DNA from 2 places in the Blautia sp. aa_0143 genome. Region 2 is predicted to be linked to the other one. Evidence: riboswitches for the same ligand, from Rfam matches in the RefSeq annotation. Region 2 holds a riboswitch; the other holds the start of a gene.

Region 1 (16,615 bases), on a different contig from region 2:
AAATGCTTTTTTGCCCGGAGATTTAGCAGGAGTTTTTAAGCCGGACAGGAAGGCAGAATGAGATTAGGAGAGGTAAAATGGCCAAAAATCTGGTGATAGTAGAGTCACCTGCTAAAATGAAGACAGTAAAGAAATTTCTGGGGGCAAATTATACAGTAGAAGCGTCCAACGGTCATGTGAGGGATTTTCCCAAGAGCCAGTTTGGTATTGACGTGGACAATGATTTTGAACCGAAGTATATCACAATACGAGGAAAAGGTGAGCTTCTTGCAAAACTTCGTAAAGAAGCAAAAAAAGCAGATAAGATCTATCTTGCAACTGACCCTGACCGTGAGGGAGAAGCAATTTCCTGGCATCTGATGCAGGCTTTGAAGACAGATACTGCAAAGATGCACAGGATCACATTTAATGAAGTAACAAAAACAGCAGTTAAGGCGTCCATCAAGCAGGCCAGGGAACTGGACATGAATCTGGTAGATGCACAGCAGGCAAGGCGTATGTTGGATCGTATGGTAGGTTATACCATCAGTCCGCTGCTCTGGGCCAAGGTAAAAAGAGGTTTAAGTGCAGGCCGTGTACAGTCTGTGGCACTGCGTATCATCTGTGACAGAGAAGATGAGATCAATGCATTCATTCCTGAAGAATATTGGAGCCTGGAGGGTGAATTTCAGGTAAAGGGTGAGAAGAAACCGTTGACAGCCAAGTTCTATGGAACAGATAAAAAACTTCCGATCAGAAACCGTCAGGAAATGGATGAGATTCTGAAAAGTCTGGAAGACTGTAAATATGAGATCACAGAAGTAAAAAAAGGTGAGAGGATCAAAAACGCTCCCCTTCCGTTTACCACAAGTACTCTGCAGCAGGAAGCTGCCAAGACACTGAATTTTTCTACGCAGAAGACTATGCGCCTGGCACAGCAGTTATATGAAGGTGTGGATGTAAAAGGCAGTGGTACGGTAGGTCTGATCTCCTATCTGCGTACAGATTCTACTCGAATTTCAGAGGAAGCAGATGCAGCAGCAAGAACTTATATTTCTGAGCAGTATGGTTTGGATTATGTTTCTCAGACAGAGAAGGCAATCAAAAACGGACAGAAGATACAGGATGCTCATGAGGCGATCCGTCCTACAGATATTGCGAGGACACCAGTTCTGGTGAAGGAATCCCTGACCAGGGATCAGTTCCGTTTATATCAGCTGATCTGGAGACGTTTTGCGGCGAGCAGAATGGCACCGGCACGTTATGAGACCACGTCTGTCAAGATCGGAGCAGGTGAGTATGTGTTCACGGTTGCAGCATCCAAGGTTGCCTTTGATGGCTTTATGTCTGTGTACACAGAAGAGGGCGATGACAAAAAGGGCAATGTTTTAAGTCAAAGTCTTGAAAAGGGTATGGAGCTGAAGCTGAAAGAACTGAAGCCGGAGCAGCATTTTACACAGCCGCCGGCACATTACACAGAGGCTTCACTTGTAAAGACTATGGAAGAGCTTGGAATTGGACGTCCGAGTACGTATGCGCCGACCATCACAACGATCATCAGCAGACGCTATGTATCCAAGGAACAGAAAAATCTTTACGTCACAGAGCTTGGAGAGGTTGTTAATAATATTATGAAACAGGCTTTTCCAAGTATTGTGGATGTAAACTTTACAGCAACTATGGAGGGGCTTTTGGACTGCGTGGAAGCAGGTACCGTACAGTGGAAAACGGTTGTACGTAACTTCTATCCGGATCTGAAGCATGATGTGGATGAGGCTGAGAAAGAGCTTGAGAAAGTTGATATACAGGATGAGGTTACGGATGTGATCTGTGACAACTGTGGCCGCAACATGGTGATCAAGTACGGTCCTCATGGAAGATTTCTTGCATGCCCCGGATTTCCGGACTGCCGTAATACAAAACCATATTATGAGAAGATCGGTGTTGCATGTCCGAAGTGCGGCGGCGAAATTGTCATGAAAAAAACGAAAAAAGGCAGAAAATATTACGGATGTGAGAATAATCCGGAATGTGATTTTATGTCCTGGCAGAAACCTTCTGCAAAGAAATGTCCGAAATGTGGTAATTATATGCTCGAAAAGGGAAATAAGCTGGTTTGCAGCCAGGAAACCTGCGGATATGTGGAACAAAAACCAAAAGATGAAGATTGATTGAATAAATGCTTTTCTATTAATTTTCAGAAAATCCCGTTAAAAATAAAAAAAATATAAAAATGTCTTGTAAATTTCCAGAATAACGTGTAATATTAGACTAGAAAAACGATTTCTTTCAAGGTACGAAAGTGAAAGGAGGAAAAATGAGCGTTCAGTTGCTAGATAAAACTAGAAAAATCAATAAGCTTCTGCATAACAGCAGCTCAAGCAAGGTAGTGTTTAACGACATTTGCCAGGTGCTCATGGAAACCTTAAGTTCCAATATCCTGGTACTCAGTAAGAAAGGTAAGGTTCTGGGAGTCAGTATCTGCCCGGGTGTGGATGAGATCACAGAGCTGATCGATGACAAGATCGGCGGACATATCGACCCGTTATTGAATGAGAGATTTCTTGGTGTTCTTTCCACAAAGGAGAATGTCAATCTCCAGACACTTGGCTTTGAGCATGTACCCGGAAATTATCAGGGAATCGTGAATCCGATCGATATTGCAGGTGAGAGACTGGGAACGTTATTCATGTACCGCAATGATCATCCCTATGATATTGAGGATATTATCGTCAGCGAGTATGGTACAACAGTTGTTGGCCTGGAAATGATGCGTGCGGTTCATGACGAGAACGCAGAAGAAGACAGAAAACAGCAGATCGTTAAATCGGCATTCAGTACACTGTCCTTCTCAGAACTTGAGGCGATCATCCATATTTTTGATGAGCTGGATGGGGATGAGGGTATCCTGGTTGCCAGCAAGATCGCTGACCGTGTAGGTATCACCAGATCCGTGATCGTAAATGCACTGCGTAAATTCGAGAGTGCAGGTGTGATCGAATCCCGTTCATCCGGTATGAAGGGAACTTACATTAAAGTTCTTAATGAAGTGATCTTTGATGAGCTTGAGGAGATAAAAGCACAGAGAAGCAAGAAGGCATAATGTGATCAGCACTGTCAGATGCTTGATATAAGATAAAGAACGTGACAAAAGAGACTTCCCGCTAGCGTGGGAGTCTCTTTTTTGTCTGTTTCATAAAATTAAAATAAATAATGAAATTAAGAAAACAAGAGAAAACAAGAGCATAAAAGAGATAAAACCAGAATAATATAGAAAAACCATATCTTAAAAGGGTTGCGAAAATATGTGAAATTCACTAATATAGCCATAGTGATTAGCACTCGTATAAAGTGAGTGCTAGCAGACGAAGATGAAACTTATAAAGGAGGAACATAGATCATGAAGTTAGTACCTTTAGGCGACAGAGTAGTATTAAAACAGGTTGAAGCAGAAGAGACAACAGCATCCGGAATCGTACTTCCGGGACAGGCACAGGAGAAACCACAGCAGGCAGAAGTTATCGCAGTTGGTCCTGGCGGAGTTGTAAATGGCAAAGAAGTAAAGATGGAAGTAGAAGTCGGAAACACTGTTATTTACTCCAAATATGCAGGAACAGAAGTTAAGATGGATGGTACGGATTACATCATTGTAAAACAGGAAGATATCCTGGCAGTTATTAAATAATATAAACATCTTATCGTATATCAATATAAATAGGAGGTCATTTTATCATGGCAAAAGAAATTAAATATGGCGCAGAAGCAAGAGCAGCACTTGAAGCTGGTGTAAATAAACTTGCAGATACAGTAAGAGTAACACTTGGACCGAAAGGAAGAAACGTAGTACTTGACAAATCTTTCGGTGCTCCGCTTATCACAAACGATGGTGTTTCCATCGCAAAAGAGATCGAGCTTGAGGACGGATTCGAGAACATGGGTGCTCAGATCATCAAGGAAGTTGCATCCAAGACAAACGATGTAGCAGGTGATGGTACTACAACAGCGACTGTACTTGCTCAGGCAATGGTTCATGAGGGAATGAAGAACCTGGCAGCAGGTGCCAACCCGATCATCCTCAGAAAAGGTATGAAAAAAGCAACAGATGTTGCAGTAGAAGCGATCAAGAACATGAGCCAGGCAATCAACGGCAAAGAGCAGATCGCTAACGTAGCAGCAATCTCTGCAAGTGATGAGCAGGTTGGACAGCTTGTTGCTGATGCTATGGAGAAAGTTTCCAAAGACGGTGTTATCACTGTTGAGGAGTCCAAGACCATGCATACAGAGCTTGACCTTGTAGAAGGTATGCAGTTTGACCGTGGATATATTTCCGCATACATGTCCACAGATATGGAGAAAATGGAGGCAACTCTTGATGATCCGTACATCCTGATCACAGACAAGAAGATCAGCAATATCCAGGAGATCCTTCCACTTCTTGAGCAGGTTGTTCAGGCCGGTGCGAAACTTCTCATCATCGCTGAGGATGTTGAGGGTGAGGCCCTTACAACTCTGATCGTCAACAAACTGAGAGGAACCTTCCAGGTAGTAGCTGTAAAAGCTCCTGGCTATGGTGACAGAAGAAAAGAGATGCTTCAGGATATCGCGATCCTGACAGGCGGACAGGTGATCTCCGATGAGCTTGGTCTTGACCTGAAAGAAGCTAAGATGGAGCAGCTTGGACGTGCAAAATCTGTTAAAGTTGCAAAAGAGAACACAGTTATCGTTGATGGTCTCGGTGACAAAGATGCCATTGCAAAACGTGTTGCACAGATCCGTGCGCAGATCGAGGAGACAAAATCCGAGTTTGATAAAGAGAAACTTCAGGAGAGACTTGCAAAACTGGCTGGCGGCGTAGCTGTTATCCGTGTAGGTGCTGCTACTGAGACAGAGATGAAAGAAGCAAAACTTCGTCTTGAGGATGCTCTTGCAGCAACAAGAGCAGCTGTTGAGGAAGGTATCATCGCAGGTGGCGGATCTGCTTACATCCATGCTTCCAAAGAGGTTGCAAAACTTGCAACAACACTTGAAGGAGATGAGAAGACAGGTGCTTATGTGATCCTGAAAGCTCTTGAGGCTCCGCTGTTCCACATCGCTGCAAACGCAGGACTGGAAGGCGCTGTTATTATCAACAAAGTAAGAGAGTCTGAGATCGGTACAGGCTTCGATGCTCTCAATGAGAAATACGTAAACATGGTTGAGAACGGAATCCTTGATCCGGCTAAGGTTACAAGAAGTGCTCTTCAGAATGCTACAAGTGTTGCATCTACACTCCTTACAACAGAGGCTGTAGTTTCCACAATCAAAGAAGATACTCCGGCTCCGGCTGCAAACCCGGGAATGGGAATGATGTAATTATCAGCTGAGCAGGTGAAATAATTAATTCACAAAATGAGAGGGCCTGCGCCATAGACGCGGCTCTCTTTTTGTGTTATAATCAAAAAGTCAGTAAATTACGAAAGGAAGAAACAAATGAGTGACTTATATTCAGAGCTTCTGGTAAAAAAGAAGCAGACAGCGAAAGATCTGGTTGTGAAATACGGTCTGATAGCGCTGACGGTGATCATGGTCCTGGGAGGCCTTGTGCTGAATGTACTTTTGCTGGTACCGGCTATTGCACTTGGTATTGCATGTTATTTTGTAATACCGAAGACAGATCTGGAGTACGAGTATCTGTTTGTTAACGGAGAACTGGACATTGATATGATCATGTCAAAATCAAAAAGGAAAAGAGTGAAATCGCTCCAGCTTGCGGAGGCAGACCTTGTGGCACCATTAAAGTCCCACAGAATGGACTATTATAATGGCAATCAGAAGATGAAAGAGTATGATTTTTCATCAGGAATTGAGGATCATAAACGCTATGCAATGATCATAAGAGACAGTGGAGAAACCTGCAAAGTGATCCTGGAACTGGATGACGCACTTGCAAATACCATGAAAAATTCTGCACCAAGTAAAGTTTTTTTGGATTGACATGAATCTTGTTTTTTGTTACACTAGTTCACAAATTTAAAATATCTTACACAAGGGAGGAAATGCAATGGGTACTATTATTGGTGAAGGCATTACGTTTGATGACGTCCTTCTGGTTCCGGCTTATTCTAAAGTGATTCCGAATCAGGTAGATGTTTCAACGTATTTAACCAAGAAAGTAAAGCTGAATATCCCCATGATGAGTGCGGGAATGGACACAGTTACAGAGCACAGAATGGCAATTGCCATGGCCAGACAGGGTGGTATCGGTATCATCCACAAGAATATGTCCATCGAAGCACAGGCAGAAGAGGTTGATAAGGTTAAACGTTCTGAGAACGGTGTTATTACAGATCCATTTTATCTTTCACCGGAGCATACACTGAAAGATGCCAATGATCTGATGGCGAAATACCGTATTTCCGGTGTTCCGATCACAGAAGGCAGAAAGCTTGTAGGTATTATCACAAACCGTGATCTTAAATTTGAGACAGATTTCAGCAGAAAGATCAAGGAGTGCATGACTTCTGAAGGACTGATCACAGCCAAGGAAGGAATCACACTTGAGGATGCCAAGAAGATCCTTGCGAAATCCCGTAAGGAGAAATTACCCATTGTAGATGACGACTTTAATTTAAAAGGACTCATTACCATCAAGGATATCGAGAAACAGATCAAATATCCGCTTGCAGCCAAGGATGCACAGGGACGTCTTCTCTGTGGTGCGGCAGTTGGTATCACAGCCAATGTACTTGCACGTGTAGATGCACTTGTGAAAGCGAATGTGGATGTAATCGTAATTGATTCCGCACATGGTCATTCTGAGAATATCTTAAAAGCAGTCCGCGAGATCAAGGCTGCATATCCGGAACTTCAGGTTATCGCAGGTAACGTTGCAACAGGAGCAGCTACCAAGGCACTGATCGAAGCTGGTGTAGATGCAGTTAAAGTTGGTATCGGACCTGGATCTATCTGTACCACACGTGTTGTTGCAGGTATCGGTGTACCGCAGGTTACTGCTGTTATGGATTGCTATGAAGTAGCCAACAGCTACGGAATCCCGATCATCGCAGATGGTGGAATCAAGTATTCCGGAGACATCACCAAGGCTATCGCGGCAGGCGCCAATGTCTGCATGATGGGCAGCATGTTTGCTGGATGCGATGAGAGCCCGGGAACATTCGAGCTCTATCAGGGAAGAAAATATAAAGTATACCGTGGAATGGGATCTATTGCAGCTATGGAGAACGGCAGCAAGGATCGTTACTTCCAGGAGAACGCCAAGAAGCTTGTTCCAGAAGGTGTTGAAGGACGTGTTGCATACAAAGGACACGTTGAGGATACCGTATTCCAGTTAATTGGCGGTTTAAGATCCGGTATGGGTTACTGCGGAGCAGAGAACATTGAGAAGCTGAAAACAACAGGCAGATTCATTAAGATCTCCGCTGCATCTCTCAAGGAGTCACATCCACATGACATCCATATCACAAAAGAGGCTCCAAACTACAGTGTAGATGAATAATAAAGGAAAAAAAGGTAAGACCGGTAAAAAGTCACCCAGGCCGTCCCATAGCGGGCGGCCTGTTTCCGTAAAGAAAACTTCCTCCGGGTCTTCCAGAAGAAAAAAGAAGTCTTTGAGAAAAAAGAACCCGATCAAGATCCTGCAGAGGATTGTGCTGATATGTATCATTGTGATCGTTGCTTTTGCTGCGTGTGCGTTAGGATACGCATTTTTTGAGATGCGCATGGAACAGAGTGAAACTCAGTCCGGACAGGAAGAAATATCCGGGAATGCCAGCGGAAATGGCGGACCGGAACAATGGCAGGCAGAAGGAGCACCTTTTATTGATGTGGAGCTTCTGACACCGAATTCCTATTCCAGACCACAGATTTCTATCGAACAGGTAAATTATATAGCCATTCATTATACGGCCAATCCGGGATCTACTGCCGTATCCAACCGGAATTATTTTGAAAATCTTGCGACAACGCAGGACAACAAAGTCAGCAGTCATTTTGTGGTAGGGTTGGAGGGAGAAGTGGTACAATGTATTCCCACTTCGGAAATATCCTATGCCACAAATTCCAGAAATGTAGATACCATATCCATTGAATGCTGCCATCCGGATGAAACAGGGCAGTTTAATACAGCAACCTATGATTCAGCGGTAAAGCTGACAGCGTGGCTTTGTACACGCTTTGGACTGACTTCGGATCAGGTGATCCGTCATTATGATGTCACAGGTAAAGACTGTCCGAAGTATTACGTGGAAAATCCCGATGCATGGATCCAGATGAAATCAGACATTGCAGCACAGATCCAGACAGATTATGCATTACAGGGGAAATAAAGTGTTACTGTTTATTTTGTGAGCAACAAGAAGTCTGGAAAAATAATTTCTGAAAATAGGGGCTTGAAAATTAAGAAGAAGTATTGTAGTATAACAGCAGAAGCTGCATGACTGGCGGAAAGTAGGATTACCTACAGGGAGTGCAGTGAAGTGAGAAGCCGACCGCCTGGGCAGCCTGATAAGGGGTGTCCAGGCGGTTTTTTGTTACCGTTCATATCCTGGGATAAGCCCCGGGCCTTACATTAGACAAGGAGGACTGTGAAAAATGACGACATTTTCACTTGAAAAAGAACTGAAAGAAAATTCCTATCCGGGAAGAGGAATTGTGATCGGACGTTCCGCTGACGGGAAACATGCAGTTACTGCATATTTTATTATGGGAAGAAGCGAGAACAGCAGAAACCGTATTTTTGTTGAGGATGGGGAAGGAATCCGTACACAGGCTTTTGATCCGTCCAAGCTTACAGACCCGAGCCTGATCATTTATGCACCGGTACGTGTCCTTGGAAATAAGACCATCGTAACAAACGGTGATCAGACAGATACGATCTATGAGGGAATGGACAGACAGCTCACCTTTGAACAGTCTCTCCGCAGCAGAGAGTTTGAGCCGGATGCGCCGAACTATACACCTCGTATTTCAGGTGTTCTTCATGTTGAAGACGGTAAATTCAATTATGCGATGTCTATTTTAAAGAGCAATAACGGAAATCCGGATTCCTGTCTTCGTTATACATTTGCCTATGAGAATGCGGCGGCAGGACAGGGACGTTTTATCCATACTTATAAATGCGATGGAAATCCACTTCCAAGTTTCGAGGGAGAGCCGAAGCTGGTAGAGATCCCAAGCGATATTGATGAGTTTACGGATCTCCTCTGGAAGAGCCTGAACCAGGATAATAAAGTTTCTCTCTTTGTTCGTTTTATTGACATTGAGACAGGAAAATATGAATCCAGGATCGTAAACAAGAATAAATAAGAAAATAGGGATATCACAGAGAACGGAGGAGCTTTTTCATGAAAGAATTACAGTTAAAATACGGATGTAACCCAAATCAGAAACCATCAAAGATCTATATGGCAGATGGAAGTGAGCTTCCGATCCAGGTACTCTCCGGAAGACCAGGATACATCAACTTCCTGGATGCCTTTAATGGCTGGCAGCTGGTACGTGACCTTAAGAAAGCAACCGGACTTCCGGCAGCAACTTCATTTAAGCATGTATCTCCGGCAGGTGCTTCCATCGGACTTCCGCTGAATGAGACACTGGCAAAGATCTACTGGGTAGATGATATGGACTGGAAGAATTTTTCCCCGCTTGCATGTGCGTATGCAAGAGCAAGAGGTGCAGATCGTATGTCATCATTTGGTGATTTTATTTCTCTTTCTGATGTCTGCGACAAAGATACCGCAATGCTGATCAAGAGAGAGGTTTCTGATGGTGTGATCGCACCAGGATATACAGAGGAGGCTCTTGAAATTCTGAAGCAGAAGAAAAAAGGCAATTACAATGTGATCCAGATCGATGAAAACTATGTTCCAGAACCTTTGGAGCACAAACAGGTATTTGGAGTCACCTTTGAGCAGGGCCGCCAGGAGCTGGCAATTGATGATGCGCTGATCTCCAATATTGTAACAGAGAATAAAGAGCTTACGGAAGAAGCCAAGAGAGATATGAAGGTTTCTCTGATCATCCTGAAATATACACAGTCCAATTCTGTATGCTTTGTTAAGGACGGACAGGCTATCGGCGTTGGTGCAGGACAGCAGTCCCGTGTACATTGTACACGCCTTGCAGGTCAGAAGGCAGATAACTGGTATCTCCGTCAGTGTCCGAAAGTACTGGAGCTTCCGTTTAAAGACACGATCACACGTGCGGAGAGAGATAATGCCATTGATGTTTACATTGGTGAGGAATATATGGATGTCCTTGCAGATGGTGCATGGGAAAAGACATTCACAGAGAAGCCGGAAGTGTTCACAAAAGAAGAGAAGAGAGCATGGCTGGATGGTCTTACCGGCGTGACACTGGGATCCGATGCATTCTTCCCATTCAGTGATAATATCGAGCGCGCATATAAGAGCGGTGTAAAATATATTGCAGAGCCGGGTGGATCTGTACGTGATGACGCAGTTATCGATACATGTAATAAGTATGGAATGGTGATGGCATTTACAGGAATCCGCCTTTTCCACCACTAAAAGATGCATGCCTTGGCCATGATATGCAGCTGAAATAAAAGATAAAAAATATAAAGTCCCGAATCTGAATTTCTGGAAAAAAGAGATCAGACCCGGGACTTTTTGATCGAAAAAGGATAGTTTTAAAAATAAAAAAGAACTCTGAAAAACTCAGAGTTCTGAAGAGCGATAGACGGGGCTCGAACCCGCGGTCTCGACCTTGGCAAGGTCGCGCGTTACCAACTACGCCACTATCGCATATGTCTTATCGTTTCAAGTGTTTCCCTCAGCGACAAGACATATATTAGCATAGATTTTATATTCTGTCAAATGTTTTTTGGAATTTTTTTGAAATTATACACAACATATAAAGTTTATTCCAGACGTCTGAAATAGAACTTGTATATGACAATATTTCGGTGGTTTATGAGTTATTGTCTAAGTGGTAATAGCGCAAAACATGATCCGGATAGTATTGGTCACCATAGTCCCATGGACCGGCAGGATCATGAAGGGGATCATCTTCATCACGTTGTGTGCCGCCGCTTGCCATCTGAGCAAAGGCCTGAGCACTTTGGGCCGTCCACACAGTCTGACCGTTTTCTTCCAGATAAGCAAAATAGGAATCGGCTCCGAAATTGTATGCCTGCAGAGCCAGACGGATTTTGGAAAGATCAGTCGGACCGGTACAGACGGCCTTTTCCAGAGCATATTTCAGTTCCTGGATGCCACAGGAAATAGAGTAAGAAGGATCTGTGATACCATTGGGCTGCTGAGGATATCTGGTGTTGTAGGCTCCTTCTGAGGACTGCATGGGATCGGTACCCTGTCCGGAGCTTTCCTGCATCATCACAGCCAGGATCAGGTCTACATAGTCGGACATATCATATTGTGCTGCTTCGCTGGAAACCTCATCGCGATAAGCTTCACAGGCTGCATTGATCTGATGGGTTTCCTTCTGCCTGCCGGAAAATTTGGAAAAACGCAGAAGGATACAGCCCACGATCAGCAGAAAAAGACATGTCAGAAAGATCTTCTGCCTTCGCACCTGCTGTACACGGAGTTTGTGGCGCTGTTTTTTAGTAAGGGTTGGTTTCTTGTGTTTTGTATTCATATAAGTATTGTATCCGTTATGGATAGATTTGACCAGTTAAAAAATATGATCTTTTTGTTAAAAATTTCTGAAGACTGTCCTGTGAAATTGCAAAATATGATCTGATATGCTATGATAGTCGGGACAAACCGTAGAATGCCGGAAGAAAGGAGGCAAGATTTCATGCGAAAAAAGCTTCTGGCAATTATTTTATGTGCTTCTATGCTTTTCCCTGCATCCGTATCAGCAGAGGTACTGGGATATGAAGCAACACTGGATACATATACAAAGGAGAAAAAAACACCTCAGCAGTTTCAGATCGATGATGGGGCGGGAAATACAGTAAATGTTTTGGCGAAGAGTGATACGCTTTATGTTACAGCGAAAAATACGGAAATCCGGTCCAATCCGGGAGACAGTGGTACAGAGCTGCGTTCTGTGATCCTGGGAACGAAACTTGAAAGAATTGCAGTCTGTGACAATGGCTGGAGCAAGGTGACCTTCCAAAAGAAAGGTGAGGACAAGATCATCGGTTATGTTTCGGACAGCGTGCTCAGTGATACGGAGATCGTAAATAAATTTACAGATACAGTTACAGCGGCACAGGACAGTGATATCCTGGATTATCCCGGCAAGAAGGACGGAGAGGTTGTAGGAGAGGTCCTTCAGGATGATGAGCTGAAAAGAACAGGTACGGTAGATGCTATCTGGAGCAGGATCGTTTACACAGATGACAGTGGTTCAGATCACGTCGGCTATATTCCGACCAGCTGCCTGGAAGGTTATCAGGCTACGGAAGTGGCCAAGGCAGAGCAGGAAAAGAATACAAAAGCAGGATCCCTTACTAAGAGTTCCGGGGAGGGCGTTTTTGCGGATGCGGTAGATGGTGTAACTTCCACAGGTGGTTCCGGAAGTACCGCATCTGGCGTACAGATCGGAACGCCGGTATCAGTATCTTCTGACGCGACACTGAAACCACTGGGAACATTCCGGATCACGCATTATTGTCCGTGCAGCATCTGTTGCGGACCATGGGCGAATGGAATTACTTCCACAGGAGTAACGGCCACTACCAACCGTACGATCGCAGTGGATCCGAGTCAGATCCCATACGGTTCCAAAGTAGTGATCAATGGACAGGTTTATGTTGCAGAGGACTGCGGAGGAGCGATCCGGACCAATTGCATTGATGTATATGTGGCAACACACTCCGAAGCAGAGCAGAAGGGCGTGTTTTATACAGAAGTTTATTTGCTTCAGTGATCAGAAAAAGACTGCTGTAGATTCCACAAGGGATTTGCAGCAGTTTTTTGTATAAAAAAACTCTGACCAGCAGAGGCTATTCTGCGATCAGAGTAAAAAAATAATGCCCAGAGCCGGAATCGAACCAGCGACACGAGGATTTTCAGTCCTCTGCTCTACCAACTGAGCTATCTGGACATGTCTCTTTCGAGTACTTTGTTACTTTAACACATTTATGTAGAGAATGCAAGGAAAAAATAAAAAAAGCAGATGTTTTTCTGAAAAATCTGATTTTCAAAAAAACATCTGCAATATTATGGCTACAGATTTATCTGGCAGCAAGATAGATTTTTTCCATATCTTTCATGTTCAGCTGTTTGAACACACCGATGGTACGGGTGTCTTCAAAGCTGCATTTAAACGCCAGATCATGAATCTCCTTTTCTGTAAGATCAAGACCAAGCTCATGAAGGCTGGTAGGCATCTGGATGGAACGGAAATAGTCTTCCATGGCTTCTATGCCGGCAAGAGCAGTTTTGTTGAAGTCGGTACTGCAGGGAATGTCAAAGATATTGACTGCAAACTGGGCAAAGCGTTCCGGATTTGCATCATAAACGTAACGTGCCCAGCTTCCCCACAAAGCGGCAAGACCGGCTCCGTGAGCCACATCGTAGGTGCCGCCCAGTTCATGCTCCAGCTGGTGACAGGCCCAGTCACCACCGCCGGTTCCGCAGCCGGTAAGTCCATTGTGGGAAAGACTGCCGGCCCACATGATCTCTGCCCGTGCAGTATAATTATCCGTCTCCTTCATCAGGATCCGGGAGTTATAGATCACGGTCTGCATCAGAGATTCGCTGATACTGTCGGTGATCTCCATGGTTTCGATATTTACAAAGTACCGTTCCATAGTATGCATCAGGATATCCACACAGCCGCTTTCGGTCTGATATTGCGGCAGGGTATAGGTGAGGCGGGGATTTAAAATAGCAAAACGTGGGCGGCACAGATCGTTGCGGGCACTACTTCGTTTCAGCCAGCCCTCTTCATTGGTGATCACACAGGATCCGCTCATTTCACTTCCGGAAGCTGCGATCGTCAGGATAACGCCTACAGGAAGACAGGCTTTTGGGGTTTCGGTGCGGAGAAAAAAGTTCCATACATCTGTATCCGGATTGGCAAGTCCATAGCCGATGGCCTTGCAGGAATCAATAACGCTGCCACCGCCAACAGCCAAAAGAAAATCAACCTGTTCTTTGCGGCAAAGCTCAATACCTTCACGTACCTTGGAGAGACGGGGATTGGGAACCACACCGCCAAGAGTGACATAGGAAATTCCAGCTTCATCCAGAGAAGATCGGATCTCATCGATCAGACCGGAGCTTACTGCACTGTGGCTGCCATAATGGATCAGTACTTTGCTGCAGTTCTGCTCTTTTAGAACAGTGCCGATCTTAAGGTGTGTATCTTTTCCGAAAATAACCCGGGTAGGGGTAAAATATTCAAAATTTCTCATAGAGATTAGGCTCCTTTTTATGATTCATGATCTATTGATAAATATAAGGAATCTGTTTCCTTACAGGTCAAGCAGATATTTATGATCCCGCAGGGGTATCATCTTGATTCATTTAATTGGTTTAAAGTCGTTATAATAATAGCATAGAAGAGAAACAGACGCAAATAAAAGCTATTGAAAAAAAGGTGTAATTTTGGGGGAATGTGATATAATGACTTCTGTGAAGGAAAAGTGACCTGATCACAGAAACAGACCAATGCGAAGCGTATATTATAGAACAGATCCAAACGAAGAAGAAAGCAGGTGTCTGAAATGGAGAATATCATTATCATAGGAGCAGGTCCGGCCGGGATCTCGGCAGCACTTTATGCGGCAAGAGGAAATATGGATCCGCTGATCATAAATACAGGAATCGGTTCACTGGAAAAAGCGGAGAAGATCGAGAACTATTACGGACTGGAGCAGCCGCTGTCCGGCAGAGAACTTTTCGAAAGAGGTCTTGCCCAGGCAAGAGCACTTGGAGTACGGATCTTGGATGCCCAGGTTGTGGGAATGGGTGGTTTTGATACTTTTGAGGTGAAAACTACCGCAGGAGATTTTGAGGCACGCAGCGTGATCCTGGCAACCGGAAGCAGGAGAGCTTCTGCCAGGATTCCGGGAGTAAAGGAATTTGAGGGAAAAGGTGTCAGCTACTGCGCAGTATGTGACGCATTTTTTTACAGAGGAAAAGAAGTGGCAGTGCTTGGAAACAGTGATTTTGCTCTTCATGAAGCAGAAGAACTTTCTCATACCGCTTCCCGTGTGACGATCTTTACAGATGGAAAGAAACCGGAATTTTCAAGAGAAAATCCGCTTCCGGTTAACACCATGAAGATCCAGGCGATCGAAGGGGATGAGCGTGTTTCCGGCATCCGCCTGAAAAGTGATGTGTCCATGCAGGAAGCAGGTACCGGAGCAGATTCTTTTGTGCCGGCAGAGGGAGTCTTTGTAGCACTTGGTACAGCCGGAAGCTCGGAGATGGCCCGCCAGATCGGAGCGGAATTGAATGAAAAAGGAAATATCCGGGTCAATGAAGAGATGGAGACTACAGTTCCGGGACTGTATGCAGCAGGTGATTGCACCGGTGGACTTCTCCAGGTGGCAAAAGCTGTTCATGACGGTGCCCAGGCAGGACTTTCCGCCTGTCAGTATGTGCGGAAGCTTCTGAAGGCGTAAGCATAAGCTGATACTAAAAATAAATACAGGATCAAGGAGGAATTTTATCATGGCAAAAGTTTTTACAACAGACAATTTTGAAACTGAGGTATTAAAGGCAGAAAAGCCGGTACTGGTAGATTTTTGGGCAACCTGGTGCGGACCATGCAGACGTCAGGCTCCGGTCGTGGAAGAGCTTGCAGAAGCCGGATATGAGGTTGGCAAGGTTGACGTAGACAAAGAGCCATCACTGGCACAGCAGTACAAGATCATGAGTATCCCCACACTGCTGGTATTCAAAGAAGGAAAAGAGACCGCACGTTTTGTGGGACTGACATCAAAGACAGAGCTTGAGGCAGCGCTTCAGTAACCAAAACAGAAAACAGAAAAAACAGATACAGCTCTGGGAACCGAAATGGTTTCCGGAGCATTGTTGGTTTACTGAAAATTTTAGACAAGGGTTAATAAAAATATGGATGAGAAAATAATAAAAAAGAATGCAGTGCCTGTGATCGCGGCAATGATCACAGCGCTGGCCTTTTCTTTTACGGGCCTTCCAATGGATGGAAATACTTCTGTAGAGAAAATGAGCGATGTTTATAATGGATTGGGATGCACGAGCTTGCTTGCATGGATCCTGCTTCTTATTTTATACGTGAAAGGATGGGAGGGCTACCGGAAATACAGAAACTGGCAGGCACATGTTTTGGCAGTGATCTTTTCGGCGGGAATGCTTCTTGGAACTTCTTATTTTACAAATGGAAACTGGGATTTTCTGTTTGGCGCAAAGAAACAGATCCTGATCTCAGCCGGATGTTTTATAGGATTTTATATTATCTGTGATATGGGAATCACTTATTTTTGGAGGATTCCTGAGATGGAGTTTTTCCGAAAGGCCTGTGGGCGTATCCCGGCCAGAGAGGAAGAAGTAATGTGGTTCCGCCTGGCAAAGATATCTATGATCATTGGATGGACACCGTTTATCCTGGCATTTCTCCCAGGTTCGATCCCGGCAGATGGATTTCGGCAGCTGGATGTATTTTTGGGAGCTATGCCGCTGGACAATCATCATCCATGGGTCCTGACGAT
Region 2 (16,615 bases):
GTTCTGGACCTCTATTTGGTTTACCTCCTGGCTGAGTCTGCGAAGCGGAAGTAATGCCTGACGGCTGATAAAATAAGTGCAGATGCTGCTGAGAAGGATGATGATCCCTGTTACCATGAGTCCTTTGGTGAGAAAAAGTTTTTTGGTCAGCTGCAGCTGATCGGAAAGCTCCGGAAATAAGACGGAGGGATTCATATTAAAGGTGATGGGAGTAGAATCTGTGTTATCGATCCGTATCATGTAATCTCCCAGATCCTCCATTCCGGCAACTGCAGACTGGCTGATAAAAAAATACATCAGAATGCAGGTGACTGTCATAAGCAGTGCGGTGATCAGTGTCAGACGCCATTGAAGAGAAAGCTTTCCGGTTATTTTTTTCATTGTATATCCTCCGTTAAAATGTAACCCTGGCCGATCTTATTCTGTATTGGATCAAAGCCGAGAGCCGTGCGCAGCTTTTTTCGAAGAGAAGAAATGTGGACACGAATGGAATTGCTGAGACTGTTGACGCTTCCGTCCCAGATATGCTCGATCATTTCTTCTGGGCTTATGATACGGTTCTGATGAAGAAGGAAATATTCCAGAAGAGAACTTTCCTTTCGGGTCAGAGAAAGAGGAAGTCCATCGATACTGGCCTTTCTTGTACGGGTATCAAAGCTGATACGTCCGCATTGCAGACATACATCCTGCTGGATAAATTTCCTTCGTGTCAGACTTCGGATCCGTGCCTCCAGCTCTTCAAAATGAAAAGGCTTTGTGAGATAGTCATTGGCACCGAGATCAAGCCCTTCAACCTTGTCCTGGATCTGTCCTCTGGCAGAGAGGATCAAAACGGGAGTGGAAGTATCGGATTCCCGAAACTGGCGCAGGATTTCCAGACCATCAACGCCTGGAAGGTTCAGATCAAGAAGGATGAGATCATAATTTTCCACCAGACATAATTCCAGTCCTTCATCCCCGTCAAAACATGTGTCCGCTTCATAGCCATCCATGCGAAGTCCCTCCGCAATAGACTGGCAGAGCTGCTTTTCATCTTCGATTATCAATATATGCATAATAAATTCTCCTAAAAAACAGTTGATTTTGCTTTGTTATCTATCATATCATGTATAGCATAAAATTCCTGTAAATTTTTTTATTTCTTAACAGAGATTTTATACAGGGGATGATATAGTAAGGCTACAGAGAACAAAATTAACATATAAAATATACGCCGGTTCCGGATATGGGCCGGTGATATCAGAAGGGAGAATATAAACAATGAAATTAAGAACACAGAAAATAACAGCACTTATGGCAGCAGCGGTATTAGGAATATCTGCATTTGGAAGCGTACCGGTAACAGCGGCAGAAAGCACGGAAACAGCAGAGATCGGAGAGGCAATGGCGGTGGATGGAGAGGCAGTTTCATCAGATCTGGTAGCAGGTACATTTAAGCCTTCCGACGTAACCTGCAAGGCACAGGATTCTTATGAATATCCGTTTCTGGGACTGAAGCTTTCGCTTTCGAAGGAGCTGTTAAAGCAGATCAAGGACCAGAGCATTGCAATGCTTACCACGGAAGATTTTGAGAATCAGACCAACGCAGTGACATATGCCTATGTAAGCTGGAGCAAAATGACAGAGGAACAGAAAAATGCCGAAATACAGAAGATGGGAACCGGATATGACGACTGGGTGGCAGGTCTGGACAGAATTGGCACAATTGGCGTTTATGACGAAGCTTCACAGAAAAAGCTGGATGAGATCACTGGCTGTACAGAGCATAAAGAGCTTGGAAGCAGCAGTGACGGGAAATACAAATATTATCTGAGCACCAACAAAGATGCAGATGAAAAGCTGACAAAGGAGCTGGAAAAGATCAAAACCGACATTACGGAAATGACACCGTATCAGAATATTTCTGTGTTTGACCAGCCACAGGATACCAGCGTCAACCCGGAGGATGTAAAATCTGTAGGAAAATTTGAAACAACAGGAATAGATGGAAAAACATATACAGAAAAAGTATTCAGTGACTATGACCTGACGCTGGTAAATGTTTTTACAACCTGGTGCTCACCATGCGTAAAAGAAATCCCGGAACTTCAGGAGCTCTATAAAGAAATGAAAGATAAAGGCGTCGGAGTAGCAGGCGTGGTGCTTGATACTACAGATGAAAAGGGAAATCAGGACGAAGAGGCTGTAAAAAAAGCAGGCATTCTTCAGGAAAAAACAAAAGCAAAATATCCGTTCCTGATACCGGATACTACTATGATGAACGGCCGTCTGCAGGGGATTTCCGCATTTCCTGAAACATTTTTTGTTGACAAAGATGGAAACATTGTAGGCGATACCTATACAGGAAGCCATACACTGGACGAATGGAAGGAAATCGTGGAAAAAGAGCTTAAAAACGTTTCAAAGTAAAAGATGATCATTATGGAGAGTGGAAAAATGATTCGGAAAATAACAGAATCCAGGTGGATCGGACCTGCTCTGGCGGTTTTGGGAATTTTACTGATGATACTGGGAATCTGCAGGGGCGAAGTGTCTGTAGTTTTTACAAAAGCGATCAACATCTGTATGGAGTGTATTGGCATTGGATAATAAGAAGATGAAAATAAATGAATGGCCGCGGCATGGGATCCAGGCATTGTGGGCGGCCCTTACAAACAGTCACATATCAGGCTTTGTGACTGGAAAGATCTATACCGGAAAACTGAAAAATGTCTGTGTTCCGGGGCTGAACTGTTATTCCTGCCCCGGGGCAAGAGGGGCCTGTCCCATTGGTTCCCTTCAGGCTGTGATCGGAAGCTGGAACTTCAAGATGGCATATTATGTAGCTGGATTTCTGATCTTTGTAGGAGCGTTGCTTGGAAGACTGGTGTGCGGATTTCTCTGCCCCTTTGGACTGATCCAGGATCTGTTGAACAAGATTCCTTTTCCAAAGAAGATCCGGACATTTCGGGGAGATAAGCTTCTGCGAAAACTGAAATATGTGATCTTTCTTGTATTTGTGATCATACTTCCCATGTTTGTAGTAGATATCATGGGCCAGGGAGCACCATATTTCTGCAAGCTGATCTGCCCGGCAGGAACACTGGAAGGAGGTATCCCTCTGGTGCTGCTGAACAAATCCATGCGAAGTGCAGTAGGCTGGCTGTACATGTGGAAAAATACAATCCTGGTGATCACCATTATCTTATCAATTATGATATACCGGCCATTCTGTAAGTATATCTGTCCGCTGGGAGCTTTTTATTCGGTATTTAATAAAGTTTCCGTTTTTCGTTACAGAGTAGATAAAGAAAAATGTGTTCACTGCGGAAAATGCAGGAATATCTGCCAGATGGAGGTCGATCCGACGGAAAATCCAAACAGTACAGAATGTATCCGATGTGGAAGATGTAAAAAGATATGTCCGACACAGGCGATCCGGTGTGGGTTTGCAGGCAAACCCTGATACAGAAAAATACGAAAACGGTACAGCTTATAAAATATAAGGTGTACCGTTTTTTGCAGAAAACTACTTTTCCATATTATCTATCAGTAACATATTCAGCTGTTCCCAGCGCTTCAGATCTTTTTTTGTAAAAAGCAGCTGGTGGCGGAACGCTTCGGTAAGCTCTTGTGGTTTTAAAGTGATCACACATTTGAATGCGCAGGGCATCAGATCCGCACTGGAAATCCCACACAAAAGTCCTGTTGTAAAATCTCGAAGCTCCAGAGGATTAAAAATGTACAGGAGATCTTCTTCCAGTGGGTTATACTGATTTACAAAGGAAAAACGGATCAGCATATCACTGTAAAGAACTTTTCCGGTGTAAAAAATCTCACTGCTTCTTCCGTTGGCAGAAACAGAACAGATCGTTAAGGTTGCTTCGTATTTTCCGGATTCGCCTTTTTTTTCATAAATATCGATGACGCCATCCTTCGTACGCTGATAGCGTCCATCGTAAAAGTAAAAATATAGCCGCTGTGCCTGAAAAAATGGGCTTTTTTGTCCTTTTCCCGGTGCATTGGACGGTTTACTGGCTGTTTCAGGAAGACCAGTGGTAAGCTGGGACATAGATACCTGGAGAATCTGGCTGATATCATACAAAGTTTCGATATCAACGGAGATATCTCCATTTTCATATTTGCATACGGTAGCTCGACTTTTATGGATGGCATCTGCCAGATCCTGCAGAGTCATCTTTCCGGCTTTTCGGTATTTTCTTATTTGTTCACCTACATAACAGGTAAAATTACTCATTTTGTTTCCTCATACTATCTATTTTTCTTATTAATTTTTATTGTATACGATTATATCGGAAAAACCGGTATTTTGTAAAGTAGTAAGAAACTTTTTTGAGATAAAATTTCGTAAAAAGAAACTTCTGCCATTTGCACTTATCTTTATTTAAGGTAAGATATGGCTGTTAGGCTGAAGGTTTCAGCCTATATCAAATATATACTTGAAGAGGGGAAATTGAAATGAAAGAAAAAGGAAGTAGCTTTTCCGGCTCAATAGGCTTTGTCCTGGCGGCAGCCGGAAGTGCAGTAGGAGTTGGAAATATCTGGAGATTTCCATATCTCTGTGCCAAAGATGGCGGAGGACTTTTCCTGCTGGTTTATCTGGTACTGGTACTGACTTTTGGATTTGTACTGTTGACAACGGATGTAGCACTTGGGAGAAAGACAAAGAAAAATGCATTGAGGGCTTTTGAATCTCTTGATCCAAAGTGGAAATTTTTAGGACATTTAACGTTTATGGTTCCGGCATTGATCATGACCTATTATTCTGTTATCGGTGGATGGATTGTAAAATATTTTTTTACTTATATTATTTCTGATGGGAAAGATGCGGCTTCAGATGTATACTTTACATCATTTATTACATCAGATATTGCACCCGTTGTATTTATGCTGATCTTTCTGGCACTGACTGCCTGGATCGTATTTCGTGGTGTGGAAAAGGGAATCGAAAAGTTTTCCAGGATCATTATGCCGGGGCTGATTCTTCTGATTGTGATCATTGCGATTTTTTCACTGACACTGTCCCATACTGATACGGATGGAACTGTCCGCACCGGTATGCAGGGGCTGGCTGTTTACCTCAAACCGGATTTTCATGGATTGACGGTAAAACGCTTCCTGGAGATCCTTCTGGATGCGATGAGCCAGTTATTCTTTTCCTTAAGTGTATCTATGGGAATCATGATCACATATGGTTCTTATGTGAAAAATGAAGTTAATTTAAATAAAGCAACAAATCAGATTGAGATCTTTGATACCGGCGTTGCGTTTCTTGCAGGAATGATGATCATACCGGCTGTTTTTGTATTTCTCGGAAAGGATGGAATGGCTTCCGGCCCAAGCCTGATATTTATCTCACTGCCAAAGGTTTTTGATGCCATGGGAGTATTTGGCCGTCCGGTGGCAATTGCATTTTTCCTGATGATGGGATTTGCGGCACTGACTTCCTGCGTGTCTGTCATGGAGACACTGGTTGCAAACTGCATGGAACTCTATCACAAACCCCGTAAGAAAATGTGTGGTGCTGTCGGAATCTATTCTCTTGTTACAGCAGTGCTGATCTGCCTTGGTTATAACAAACTGTATTTTGAACTTAAACTGCCAAATGGTTCCGTTGGACAGCTGCTGGATGTGATGGATTATATCAGCAACAGTTTTCTGATGCCGTTTATCTCACTTTTGACAAGTATTCTGATCGGCTGGGTGATCGGCCCTGACTGGATCATAGGAGAAGTGGAACGAAATGGGGAACACTTCAAACGGGCAGGGTTATATCGCTTTATGATCCGTTATGTAGTGCCGGTTGTAATGCTGATATTATTCCTGGTATCTACAGGATTTGCAGATTTGATTTCATAAGTGTGGTAATATGTTTATGGCGTCTGGACAGTCGCATTAACGGATGACCAGTACAAGATACGATTAAATAACAGAGGATTTGATGAAAAAAGATATGTACGAATGTTGGAGAGAAAACTAATACATAGAACGGAAATGATTCAGAAAATTAGACTTAGCTCACTTTAAAAGTGAAAAAATAATTTGATAATTTCTTGACAAGTACTAATAAATATGTTAGTATTCAATCATCAAATTAATAAAGTCTTCGGTGACTGACGGAGTTGTGGGATAACCACGAGGGAGCCGGAGATTCGATGAGTCGACCGTCTGGGCAGTATTTGAAAAACTTCAGATACTGCTCTTTTTTATGGGATAAAAGATGCAGACGGTTGCAGCGGAGAAAGGAGAACATTATGGGATTTAAAAGTGACATCGAGATTGCACAGGAGTGCACAATGGAGCCAATTACCAAGATTGCAGAGAAAGCAGGTATTGATGACAAATATCTGGAGCAGTATGGTAAATACAAAGCAAAGATCGACTATAATCTCCTGAAAGAAACAGACAAAAAAGACGGCAAACTGATTCTTGTGACAGCTATCAACCCGACACCGGCCGGGGAAGGAAAAACAACTACAACGGTAGGTCTTGCAGATGGAATGCAGAGACTTGGAAAAAATGTTATGGTAGCTCTTCGTGAGCCATCCCTGGGACCGGTATTCGGTGTCAAAGGTGGTGCGGCAGGCGGCGGCTATGCACAGGTAGTTCCGATGGAGGATATCAACCTTCATTTTACCGGTGATTTCCATGCAATCGGTGCGGCAAACAACCTTCTTGCAGCAATGATCGACAACCATATTTTCCAGGGAAATGAGCTGAACATCGACCCAAGAAAGATCACCTGGAGACGTTGCGTGGATATGAACGACCGTCAGCTTCGTAATGTAGTAGATGGACTTGGCGGAAGAACAAACGGTATGCCGCGTGAGGACGGATATGACATTACCGTAGCATCTGAGATCATGGCAGTTCTCTGTCTGGCAAGTGATATCAAAGATCTGAAAGAGAGACTTTCCAGAATCATCATCGGATACACTTATGGCAAGGTTGCTGAGCAGAAACCGGTAACAGCAGGAGATCTTCACGCAGAGGGTGCTATGACAGCACTTCTGAAGGATGCCCTGAAACCAAACCTTGTTCAGACACTGGAGCATGTTCCGGCAATCGTTCACGGCGGACCATTCGCAAACATCGCTCACGGATGTAACTCCGTAACAGCTACAAAGATGGCTATGAAGCTTGCTGATTATGCCATCACAGAGGCTGGATTCGGTGCTGATCTTGGAGCTGAGAAATTCCTGGATATCAAGTGCCGTATGGCAGGTCTTACACCAAGTGCCGTTGTTATCGTAGCAACCGTACGTGCTCTGAAATATAATGGCGGTGTTGCAAAAGCGGATCTTAACAATGAGAACCTCGAGGCTCTTGAAAAAGGTATCCCGAACCTTCTGAAGCATGTAAGCAATATCAAAAATGTATATAAGCTCCCATGTGTGGTAGCTATTAACGCATTCCCGACCGATACCAAGGCAGAGCTTGATTTTGTGGAAGCAAAATGCAAGGAGCTTGGCGTAAACGTAGCACTTTCAGAGGTATGGGCAAAAGGTGGCGAAGGCGGAATCAAGCTCGCTGAGGAAGTAATCCGTCTTGTTGAAGAGCCGAATGACTTCACATATGCTTATGAGCTGGAAGGCTCCATCGAGGACAAACTGAACCAGATCGTACAGAAGGTTTATGGTGGAAAGAAAGTGGTTCTTACAGCAAATGCCCAGAAGCAGGCGAAACAGCTGGAGGCACTTGGATTTGGCAACTGCCCGATCTGTGTAGCTAAGACCCAGTACAGCTTAACAGACGACCAGACAAAGCTTGGTGCTCCGACAGATTTCGAGGTAACAGTAAGAAATCTTAAGATTTCCGCAGGTGCAGGATTTATTGTTGCACTGACAGGTGAGATCATGACCATGCCAGGACTTCCGAAAGTACCGGCAGCAACCAAGATCGACGTAGACGAGAGCGGTAAGATCACAGGACTGTTCTGATATAAAGATTTTTTGAGGGGAATTCAGATAGAAAGCGGTAGAGCCTGCAAAAATAGAGGCTCTGCCGCTTTTTATATTGTTGTGGAGAGAGTATTGAAAAACTTTTAAAAGCAGGAAAAACACTGGGTTTGACGATCCCGTGATACGAATTTGATACGAAAATCCCCGGAAGTGGTCGAGACTTCCGGGGGTTCTTGTTCCGTTTATGTAAGGTGGTTTAATCCTTTAGGCTGTTACTGCCTGTCGTTTCTGTCCAGCCTAGCCACAGTTGCCATAACAGAAACAAAGAAAGTAATTATAGAACTTGTCATAGGACTTTACATCCTTTCAGCTGGAGGTTCGGCAGCAACAGCATTATAGCATGTTCAAAACAAAAATGGTATAATATTATAAATTGTCAAGAATATCAGCAATCTCCTGCTGCTTGTTGGGATAAAACTCACAATGTCGAGGAAATCGCAGAGGGGACGCGCATGTGACATTTGTGTTAATTAAGAGGAATGCTATAGAAAATATTGTAGAGATAAATGAATGTGGGGGGGGAAAAATATGGTATACACATGCAAATATAAATCGCTAATCGGAGATATTTTACTTGCTGCAGATGAAATCGGACTTACCGGTTTGTGGTTTGAAGGACAGAAATATTTTGCAAATACACTTCCGGAAGATTATGTTCCACAGGAAACGAAAATTCTCACAGAAGCAAAAAAATGGCTGGATGTATATTTCTCCGGTGAAGAACCGAACTTTACTCCACCACTTCATCCGAACGGTTCAACATTCAGAAAGGCAGTGTGGCAGATTTTACTGGATATTCCCTATGGACAGACGATTACATATGGAGAAATTGCGCGCAGAATTGCAGTGATGAAAAACACTTCCCATATGTCCGCCCAGGCAGTAGGCGGTGCGGTTGGACATAATGAAATTTCCATTATCATTCCCTGCCATCGAGTCATAGGAACAAATGGAAGCTTGACGGGCTATGCCGGAGGAATTGACAAAAAAATTTCACTTCTTAAGCTGGAACATACAGATATGAGCCGTTTGTTTATTCCAAAGAAAGGAACTGCACTGTAAAACTCAGGCTGAGAGGACGGTCTGGTACAGGCGTCCACGAAAAGACAGATATTTTATTTATGAAAGCATGCTATGAAAATTGCCAGCAGGATTTCGGAGGAATAATTATGGGAAAAATACTGGATGAAGATTTAATCTACGAGATACTGTCCGTGGTGGAAGAGATACCTGAGGGAAAAGTGGCCTCCTACGGACAGATCGCACGGCTGATCGGGCGGGATAAAAATTCACGTCTTGTAGGAAAAGTCTTAGGTATGGCAGAATTTTACGGGAAGTATCCCTGCCACAGAGTTGTGAACCATGCAGGGCGTACTGCACCAGGCTGGAGAGAGCAGAAGATGCTTCTGGAAGACGAGGGTGTGGAGTTTAAGGCAAATGGATGTGTAGATATGAAGCAGTATCAGTGGGAGGAGTAGTGTTTTATGAATTGTAGAAATATGATGCAGATCCCGGAGCTTACAGAAGTTCTGAAGCTGAAAGCAGGGGAAAATGGTCTGGAGTAGTTTGTCCGATGGTGCTATTTTGCAGACTGCCTGCAGTGCATCAAAAGTGAATACAGGATTGAATAACTATATCCATGGAGGAGAATTCGTAGTTCTGACAAATCCCAGTGTCACCGACGACAGCCGGAAACTCGTGCTGGAGGAAAAGGACAGAAACGCCGCAGAGCAGCTGTCTTCCTCTATTCTGGATGCAGAACATTTAAGCCGAGAGCGTGTGATGGCACAGGCCAGATATCTGAACCTTGCACCGCTTACCATGACCGATGAGCAGATGGAGAAAGGACTTGAGATCTTTGAAGCTTCTCTGAAAGAGGCATTAGAAGCATAGATTAATAGAAAGTTACTCTGTAATAGAAAGCTACTCTGTAACAGAAAAATAAAACATGCTTGACAAACCATAAATTCCTCGTATAATTATCAATGGTAATTAACTAAGATAATTATATAAGGAGTTTTTTTATGACAAATGAAAAGATCAAGCGGATGTTTGATGCGTTTTATCAGGCAAAGCGGATCCGGGATATGCTTCCGCCACTGCCTCAGGGGGTGATGCCATCCTACATACAGTATCTGGATGTGATCCATTCTCTGCAGAGAGAAAAAAAGGATATCCGGCTCTCTGATATCAGTGATGCCATGAACCTTCCGCGTCCGGGTGTTACCAGAACAGTGAAAGAAATGGAGACAAAGGGATATCTTCAGAAGCTTACGTCTCCGGATGACGGGCGCGTTACTTACATTTCCATAACAGAAAAAGGAGAGATGCTTTCCAGGAAGTATGATCAGGATTATTTCAGCAGTCTGGCGCCCTATCTTTCAGAGATTTCCGAAGAAGAAGCAGACAATATGATCCGGACCATCGGGAAATTTTATCAGATCATGTGTGACAGGAGGGAACATTATGACAAATGATAAGGCAGATTTTACCCAGGGAAATATCCTGAAGAAGCTGGTTGCATTTATGATGCCGGTACTCGGTGCGCTGATCCTGCAGGCTGCCTATGGTGCGGTCGATCTTCTTGTAGTTGGAAGATTCGGTTCCACATCCGGATTGTCAGCGGTTTCCACCGGAAGTCAGGTACTGAATCTGGTTACCTTTGTAGTGATCCAGTTTGCTATGGGTATCACAGTTCTGATCGCACGTTATCTTGGAGAAAAAAGACCGGAGCAGATCGGCTCCGTTATCGGTGGGGCTGCAATCGTCTTTACCATGATCTCTATCGTGCTGTTTATTGTTATGGTAGGCTTTGCACATCCGATCTCCATGCTGATGCAGGCACCGGAAGAAGCGGTAGCGCTGACTGCATCTTATGTACGGATCTGTGGCAGCGGAATTTTCTTTATTGTCGCGTATAACCTACTGTCTGCTATTTTCCGCGGCCTTGGCGACAGTAAATCTCCTTTGCTGTTTGTGCTGGTGGCATGTATTGTAAATGTGATCGGAGACCTGGTACTGGTAGCCGGCTTACATATGGATGCAGCAGGAGCAGCTATTGCTACGGTTTCTGCTCAGGCCTTAAGTGTTGTATTTGCAGTAGTTCTGCTGATAAAGAAGAAGCTTCCGTTTACCATTACAAAAAAAGATTTCCGGCTGAATCCTCAGTGCAGACGTTTTCTTAAGATCGGACTGCCGCTGGCACTTCAGGAATTCCTGACCCAGATTTCGTTCCTGGCCTTGTGCGCATTTGTCAATCGCCTGGGTCTGGAAGCATCCTCCGGTTACGGAGTTGCATGTAAGATCGTAAACTTTGCCATGCTGGTTCCAAGCTCCCTAATGCAGTCCATGGCCTCCTTTGTTTCACAGAACGTAGGAGCAGGAAAGCCGAAACGTGCGAGAAAATCCATGCTTACGGGAATTGGAGTTGGCCTGTCTGTGGGATGCCTGGTATTTATCCTGATCCTGCTGAAGGGTGATGTGCTGGCAGGATTCTTTTCAACAGATGCCGGCGTTATCCAAAAGGGCTTTGATTATCTGAAGGGGTTTGCTCCGGAGACACTGGTAACGGCTGTTCTGTTCAGTATGATAGGCTATTTCAACGGAAACAACCAGACCATATGGGTTATGGTCCAGGGCCTGATCCAGACGCTTCTGGTACGACTTCCAATGGCGTACTTTATGAGTATCCAGCCGGATGCCAGCCTGACCAAGATCGGTCTTGCAGCACCGGTATCTACCACAGTGGGAATCATTCTGAACATCGGATTCTTTCTGTACTTTACCCGTGTGAAAAAAGAAATTGTTTCGGAAGAATGACCGGATAAAGGGATGTAAATGAGAGGGGTGATATGATATAATCAGAATCACCCCGGCAGAGATGATGGTACTGACCCCTGAAATAGCTGCCGGAATCTTGACAGCTGTAAAGGAGGAGTACAGGATGATTTGCGGGATGACGTATTTTCAGATATGTCTGTATTTTTTGTTTTATTCTTTTGGAGGATGGGTCGTTGAAGTTATCTTCCATGCAGTAACTTTAGGAAAGGTTATAAACCGGGGATTTCTCAACGGTCCGGTATGCCCGGTGTACGGATTTGGTGTACTTTCCGTGTTTGCATTGCTTAATACGCTTCAGAGCGGCGGACATCAGATGAGTGAGGGAATGATCTTTCTGTTTGGAACCGTTCTTGCAACTGCGGTAGAGCTGGTTGCCGGATGGCTTCTGGATGTATGCTTCCATGCAAGATGGTGGGATTATTCTAATAAGCCGCTGAATTTTCATGGCTATATCTGTCTTGAGTTTTCCCTGATATGGGGACTTGCCATTGTGATGGTCGTAAAGGTTTTTCAGAAGTATGTGGAGCGTCAGGCTTCTCATACACCTTCCACACTGGAATGGGTTGTTATGGCAATTCTGTATGCGGTGTATCTGGCAGATCTTATTGTAACAGTAGCGGTGATCCGCGGACTGAATAAGAAGCTTACCCGACTGGATAAGGTACGTGCGGATCTGCGGATCGTGAGTGATAAGCTCAGTGATACTCTGGCAACAACTACCATTGATACAGCACAGAAGGTGGGAGAGGGAAAGGTTCAGGTTGCTCTTGCTAAGGCAGAGCTCAGAGATGCGACTGTGGCTCAGAGAGAAAAATCTGCCGAAATGCTTCGGATGAAGAAAGCGGAGCTTCAGGCACAGTTTGATGAGCTGTCAAGCTCTATCACAAACCATACGGTATTCGGCCAGGGAAGAATCATTAAGGCTTTCCCGGAGATGAAGCACAGAGATTATTTTGAACTGATCCAGGAACTGAAGAAAAAACTCAGATAAGAAAAATAAAATGTGATAAAGAGGCAGCAGGAAATTTCCAACATTTCCTGCTGCCTTTTTTTGGAGTATCAGAGTTTCAGCTTATCGGATTCGTTTCTTTATCATTGGTCCGATGATCATGGCGATGATCATTTTTATGAGATCTGCCGGGATAAACGGAATTACACAGATTCCAAGAGCTGCTTTGAAAGTGGAATCTGCAACGATGCAGAACCATACAGTTCCGAAAAGATAGCATACAATTGTTCCTGCGATCATACCAACGAGCTGGATCAGAGGCTTATGGCAGTTGTCAATTACCAGTCCGGCAATAACAGCCATAACGATAAAGCCGATGATGTATCCGCCTGTAGGACCGGCCAGCTTTGCAGGGCCGCCGGTAAATCCGGAAAATACCGGAAGACCTACAAGTCCAAGCAGAAGATAGATCAGATAGCTGATGGTTCCTTTTTTCCATCCGAGAAGATAAAGGGACAGATAGATGGCAAGATTGGTAAATGAGATCGGAACCGGACCGATCGGAATGGACAGCGGCGCAAGAATACAGGTGACAGCTGCCATAAGAGCGGTCATGGTGATCTCGTAGGTTTTTGTACGTGGTGCAGAGACAGTATTTGTCTGATTCATATTAAAAGAGCCTCCTTTGAAAAAGGTAATATATTTACTGGTTCGGGTAAGTAATGAAATGCTGTAAGTGTGTATGATAGGTCATATGTCCATAAGGATGCTTACGCAGATTCAATCTCATAGGTGAATCCTGCATCCGTAATGGTTTTCAGAGTGTCTTCGATTCCCTGACCACCTTCTGTAAGATAACCGGAAGCAAAAATAGAGTCTACAACACTGAGCAGTTTTTTTTCTTCGCCTTTAAAATAAACTTCTCTTCCGGCAGCACATCGGATATCTGCTTTAGGCACAAGAAGTCTTGCCAGGCAGAGGACCTTCATACAGTATTCGGTTGTCAGCTGGGAAATATCTGCATTTCCGAGAGGAGTTCCCTTGATCGGAAGAAGAAAGTTGATCGGCAGTGCTTCCGGCTGGATCTCACGTAATTCCAGAAGCATGTCAACAACGTCTTCCTTACTTTCACCCATGCCAATGATACCGCCGCTGCAGATCTCGAAACCAAGTCCCTGAAGCATATGGATATTCCGGACACGCTGGTCAAAGGTATGTGTACTGCAGATATTATGATAAAAGGAACGGCTGCTGTTCAGGTTATGGTTGATCCGGTCAAGACCAGCCTCTTTGAGCATTTTTGCCTGGTGCTCTGTGAGAAAGCCTATGGAGCAGCAGAGATGAGTTCCGTGTTCTTTCATTTTGCGGATCCTGCGGGCCAGCTCCTCGATCTCTTTATCTGTAAATTTCATACCACTCAGTCCGATACAATGTCTGGATAAATGATAATCATTTACGAAATCATTGTCCTGATATAATTTGTCTTCATCTACCCATTTGTATTTATCAATATCGGCAGTGGAACGACATGACTGGGCACAGTAGGCACAATCCTGGGAACAGTTACCGCTGCGGGCATTGGTAAGGATGTGGATGCTTACCCGGTTTCCCTTATATTTGTAACGTAAACTGCTGGCACGGTCAATCAGTGCCTCAAGTTCTTCGTCCGGAGTATCTAAAATTGCAATGGCTTCATCTCTGGAAAGCGATGGAGCTTCTTTTTCGCATGATGCAGTGTTCATGTCAATACCTTCCTTTTGAGTTTTTTTGTACGGGTATCACTTTATCACAGAGAAATATCGAATGTCAACTGCAAATATAAAATGAGTTTACAATTAAAAACTGTAGTATTAAGGTAATGCTTAGGATCATCAAAGCAGGTAATTTCCTTGATTCGGTTAAAATCATTCTCAATTCAATATCATATCTTTATAAAATCTTAATACGGAAGCAGAGAATTTTATACTATCTTTGAAAGTAGTTATATATAATAAAATGCATTACGAGGATAGCACTGTTAAAAGTATTGATAAGGAGTTCTGATCATTTATGCCGGAAAAATCATATAAGAAAAAACATATGACATCTTTTCAGCTGATTATCATGGGGTTTGCAGGAGTGATCCTTTTGGGAACCGTTCTGCTGATGCTTCCATTTTCTTCTGCGGAGAAAGTGATCACACCATTTCATGAGGCACTTTTTACAGCCACTTCGGCGGTATGTGTTACAGGTCTTGTGGTAAAGGACACTGGAAGCTACTGGTCCCTGGCAGGCCAGACGATCATTCTTGCACTCATACAAACAGGTGGGCTTGGAGTAGTGACTGTGGCTGCGTCTGTTTCCCTTCTTTCCGGAAAGAAAATATCCCTCATGCAAAGAAGCACCATGCAGGATGCAATTTCAGCACCTAAAGTTGGAGGAATCGTCAGACTGACAAGGTTTATTTTGAGGGGAACATTTTTGATCGAAGCTGCAGGGACGGTGTTGCTGCTGCCGGTTTTTATGGGAGATTATGGAAAAAAGGGAATCTGGATGTCAGTTTTTCATTCAATCTCTGCTTTTTGTAATGCCGGCTTTGATATTCTGGGGACAGATTCCAGTATGTTTCCATCGCTGACTGGGTATTCCGGAAATATACTTATAAATCTGGTAATTATGCTGTTGATCATTACAGGAGGAATCGGTTTTCTCACATGGGATGATATTTATACAAACAAACTGAACTTTAAACGCTACCGCATGCAAAGCAAGATCATTCTCATGACTACCGCATGTCTGATCTTATTTCCGGCAGTTTTTTTCTATATCTGTGATCTGACAAAATTACCCATGGGAAAACGCCTGTTAGCAGCAGCGTTTCAATCGGTAACGACAAGAACTGCCGGATTTAATACTATAAACATTTCAGAGATGAGTGAGGCATCAAAAGCAGTTATGATATTGTTAATGCTAATTGGTGGTTCACCGGGATCTACAGCAGGTGGAATGAAAACAACAACTTTTTCAGTACTTATTTTAAATGCAATTGCGACATTTCGAAGTCAGGAAAATGCAGGAGCTTTTGGGCGAAGACTTGAATATCATGTGATAAAAAATGCAGCGACAATAGCCATGTTATATTTTGCCTTGTTCTTTGGCGGCGGAATAGCGATCAGTGTGTACGAAGGCCTTCCGCTTTTAGATTGTCTGTACGAAGCTGCTTCAGCTGTTGGTACGGTAGGTCTGACTCTGGGAATCACACCGGAACTTCATGTTTTTTCACAAGTCGTGCTGATCATACTGATGTATCTGGGACGTGTAGGTGGTCTGACCCTGATCTATGCGGTATTTTCCGGAAGAAATAAGGGAAATGCAAAGCTCCCTCTGGAAAAAATCACAGTTGGATAAGAAGGAGAAAAATAATATTATGAAAAATGTATTGCTTATTGGACTTGGAAGGTTTGGAAGACATATTGCCATGCAGCTCAATCAGCTGGGACATGAAGTTATGGCAGTTGACTGGAAGGAAGAAAGAGTGGACAAAGTACTGTCATTTGTGACAAATGCTCAGATTGGTGACAGCACCAATGCTGAATTTTTACAGTCCCTTGGAATTGGAAACTATGACATTTGTTTTGTGACCATTGGAGAGAGCTTTCAAAATTCTCTTGAAACAACATCCCTTCTAAAAGAACTGGGTGCAAAATTGGTGATATCCAGAGCTGAACGTGATGTTCAGGAAAAATTTCTTTTACGCAATGGTGCCGATAAGGTAGTTTATCCGGAAAAGCAGGTGGCAAAATGGGCCTCCTTCCGTTATACAGATGATCATATACTGGATTATATGGAGGTGGATGCTTCCCATGCAATTTTTGAAGTGGAAGTG

The links. Region 2 has a riboswitch for ZMP and ZTP ahead of EAI83_RS15675 (formate--tetrahydrofolate ligase). Riboswitches for the same ligand answer to the same signal wherever they lie in the genome.
Region 1: it holds a riboswitch for ZMP and ZTP, as region 2 does, so the genes downstream of both, EAI83_RS12880 (IMP cyclohydrolase) here and EAI83_RS15675 (formate--tetrahydrofolate ligase) in region 2, are expected to answer to the same signal.

Annotation. Positions count from the first base shown of each region.
Region 1 is NZ_RCXU01000025.1:22,776-39,390, forward strand. Features, by position in the region: gene dprA (DNA-processing protein DprA) at 1-2, shown strand, start outside; gene topA (type I DNA topoisomerase) at 78-2,150, shown strand; gene codY (GTP-sensing pleiotropic transcriptional regulator CodY) at 2,297-3,082, shown strand; gene groES (co-chaperone GroES) at 3,380-3,664, shown strand; gene groL (chaperonin GroEL) at 3,712-5,331, shown strand; gene EAI83_RS12865 (DUF6106 family protein) at 5,449-5,952, shown strand; gene guaB (IMP dehydrogenase) at 6,020-7,474, shown strand; gene EAI83_RS12875 (peptidoglycan recognition protein family protein) at 7,587-8,303, shown strand; ZMP/ZTP riboswitch at 8,401-8,482, shown strand; gene EAI83_RS12880 (IMP cyclohydrolase) at 8,569-9,282, shown strand; gene EAI83_RS12885 (phosphoribosylaminoimidazolecarboxamide formyltransferase) at 9,321-10,505, shown strand; tRNA gene EAI83_RS12890 (tRNA-Gly) at 10,670-10,742, opposite strand; gene EAI83_RS12895 (lysozyme family protein) at 10,909-11,598, opposite strand; gene EAI83_RS12900 (3D domain-containing protein) at 11,761-12,840, shown strand; tRNA gene EAI83_RS12905 (tRNA-Phe) at 12,945-13,017, opposite strand; gene EAI83_RS12910 (iron-containing alcohol dehydrogenase) at 13,148-14,332, opposite strand; gene EAI83_RS12915 (NAD(P)/FAD-dependent oxidoreductase) at 14,645-15,547, shown strand; gene trxA (thioredoxin) at 15,597-15,896, shown strand; gene EAI83_RS12925 (DUF6020 family protein) at 15,999-16,615, shown strand, end outside.
Region 2 is NZ_RCXU01000041.1:3,394-20,008, reverse strand. Features, by position in the region: gene EAI83_RS15710 (sensor histidine kinase) at 1-381, opposite strand, end outside; gene EAI83_RS15705 (response regulator transcription factor) at 378-1,055, opposite strand; gene EAI83_RS15700 (TlpA family protein disulfide reductase) at 1,261-2,409, shown strand; gene EAI83_RS15695 (CD1871A family CXXC motif-containing protein) at 2,437-2,589, shown strand; gene EAI83_RS15690 (4Fe-4S binding protein) at 2,597-3,445, shown strand; gene EAI83_RS15685 (helix-turn-helix domain-containing protein) at 3,509-4,237, opposite strand; gene EAI83_RS15680 (sodium-dependent transporter) at 4,459-5,859, shown strand; ZMP/ZTP riboswitch at 6,100-6,181, shown strand; gene EAI83_RS15675 (formate--tetrahydrofolate ligase) at 6,255-7,940, shown strand; gene EAI83_RS15670 (methylated-DNA--[protein]-cysteine S-methyltransferase) at 8,490-9,023, shown strand; gene EAI83_RS15665 (MGMT family protein) at 9,131-9,439, shown strand; gene EAI83_RS15660 (hypothetical protein) at 9,513-9,854, shown strand; gene EAI83_RS15655 (MarR family winged helix-turn-helix transcriptional regulator) at 9,986-10,438, shown strand; gene EAI83_RS15650 (MATE family efflux transporter) at 10,428-11,780, shown strand; gene EAI83_RS15645 (putative ABC transporter permease) at 11,905-12,792, shown strand; gene EAI83_RS15640 (biotin transporter BioY) at 12,874-13,419, opposite strand; gene bioB (biotin synthase BioB) at 13,521-14,492, opposite strand; gene EAI83_RS15630 (TrkH family potassium uptake protein) at 14,800-16,137, shown strand; gene EAI83_RS15625 (potassium channel family protein) at 16,157-16,615, shown strand, end outside.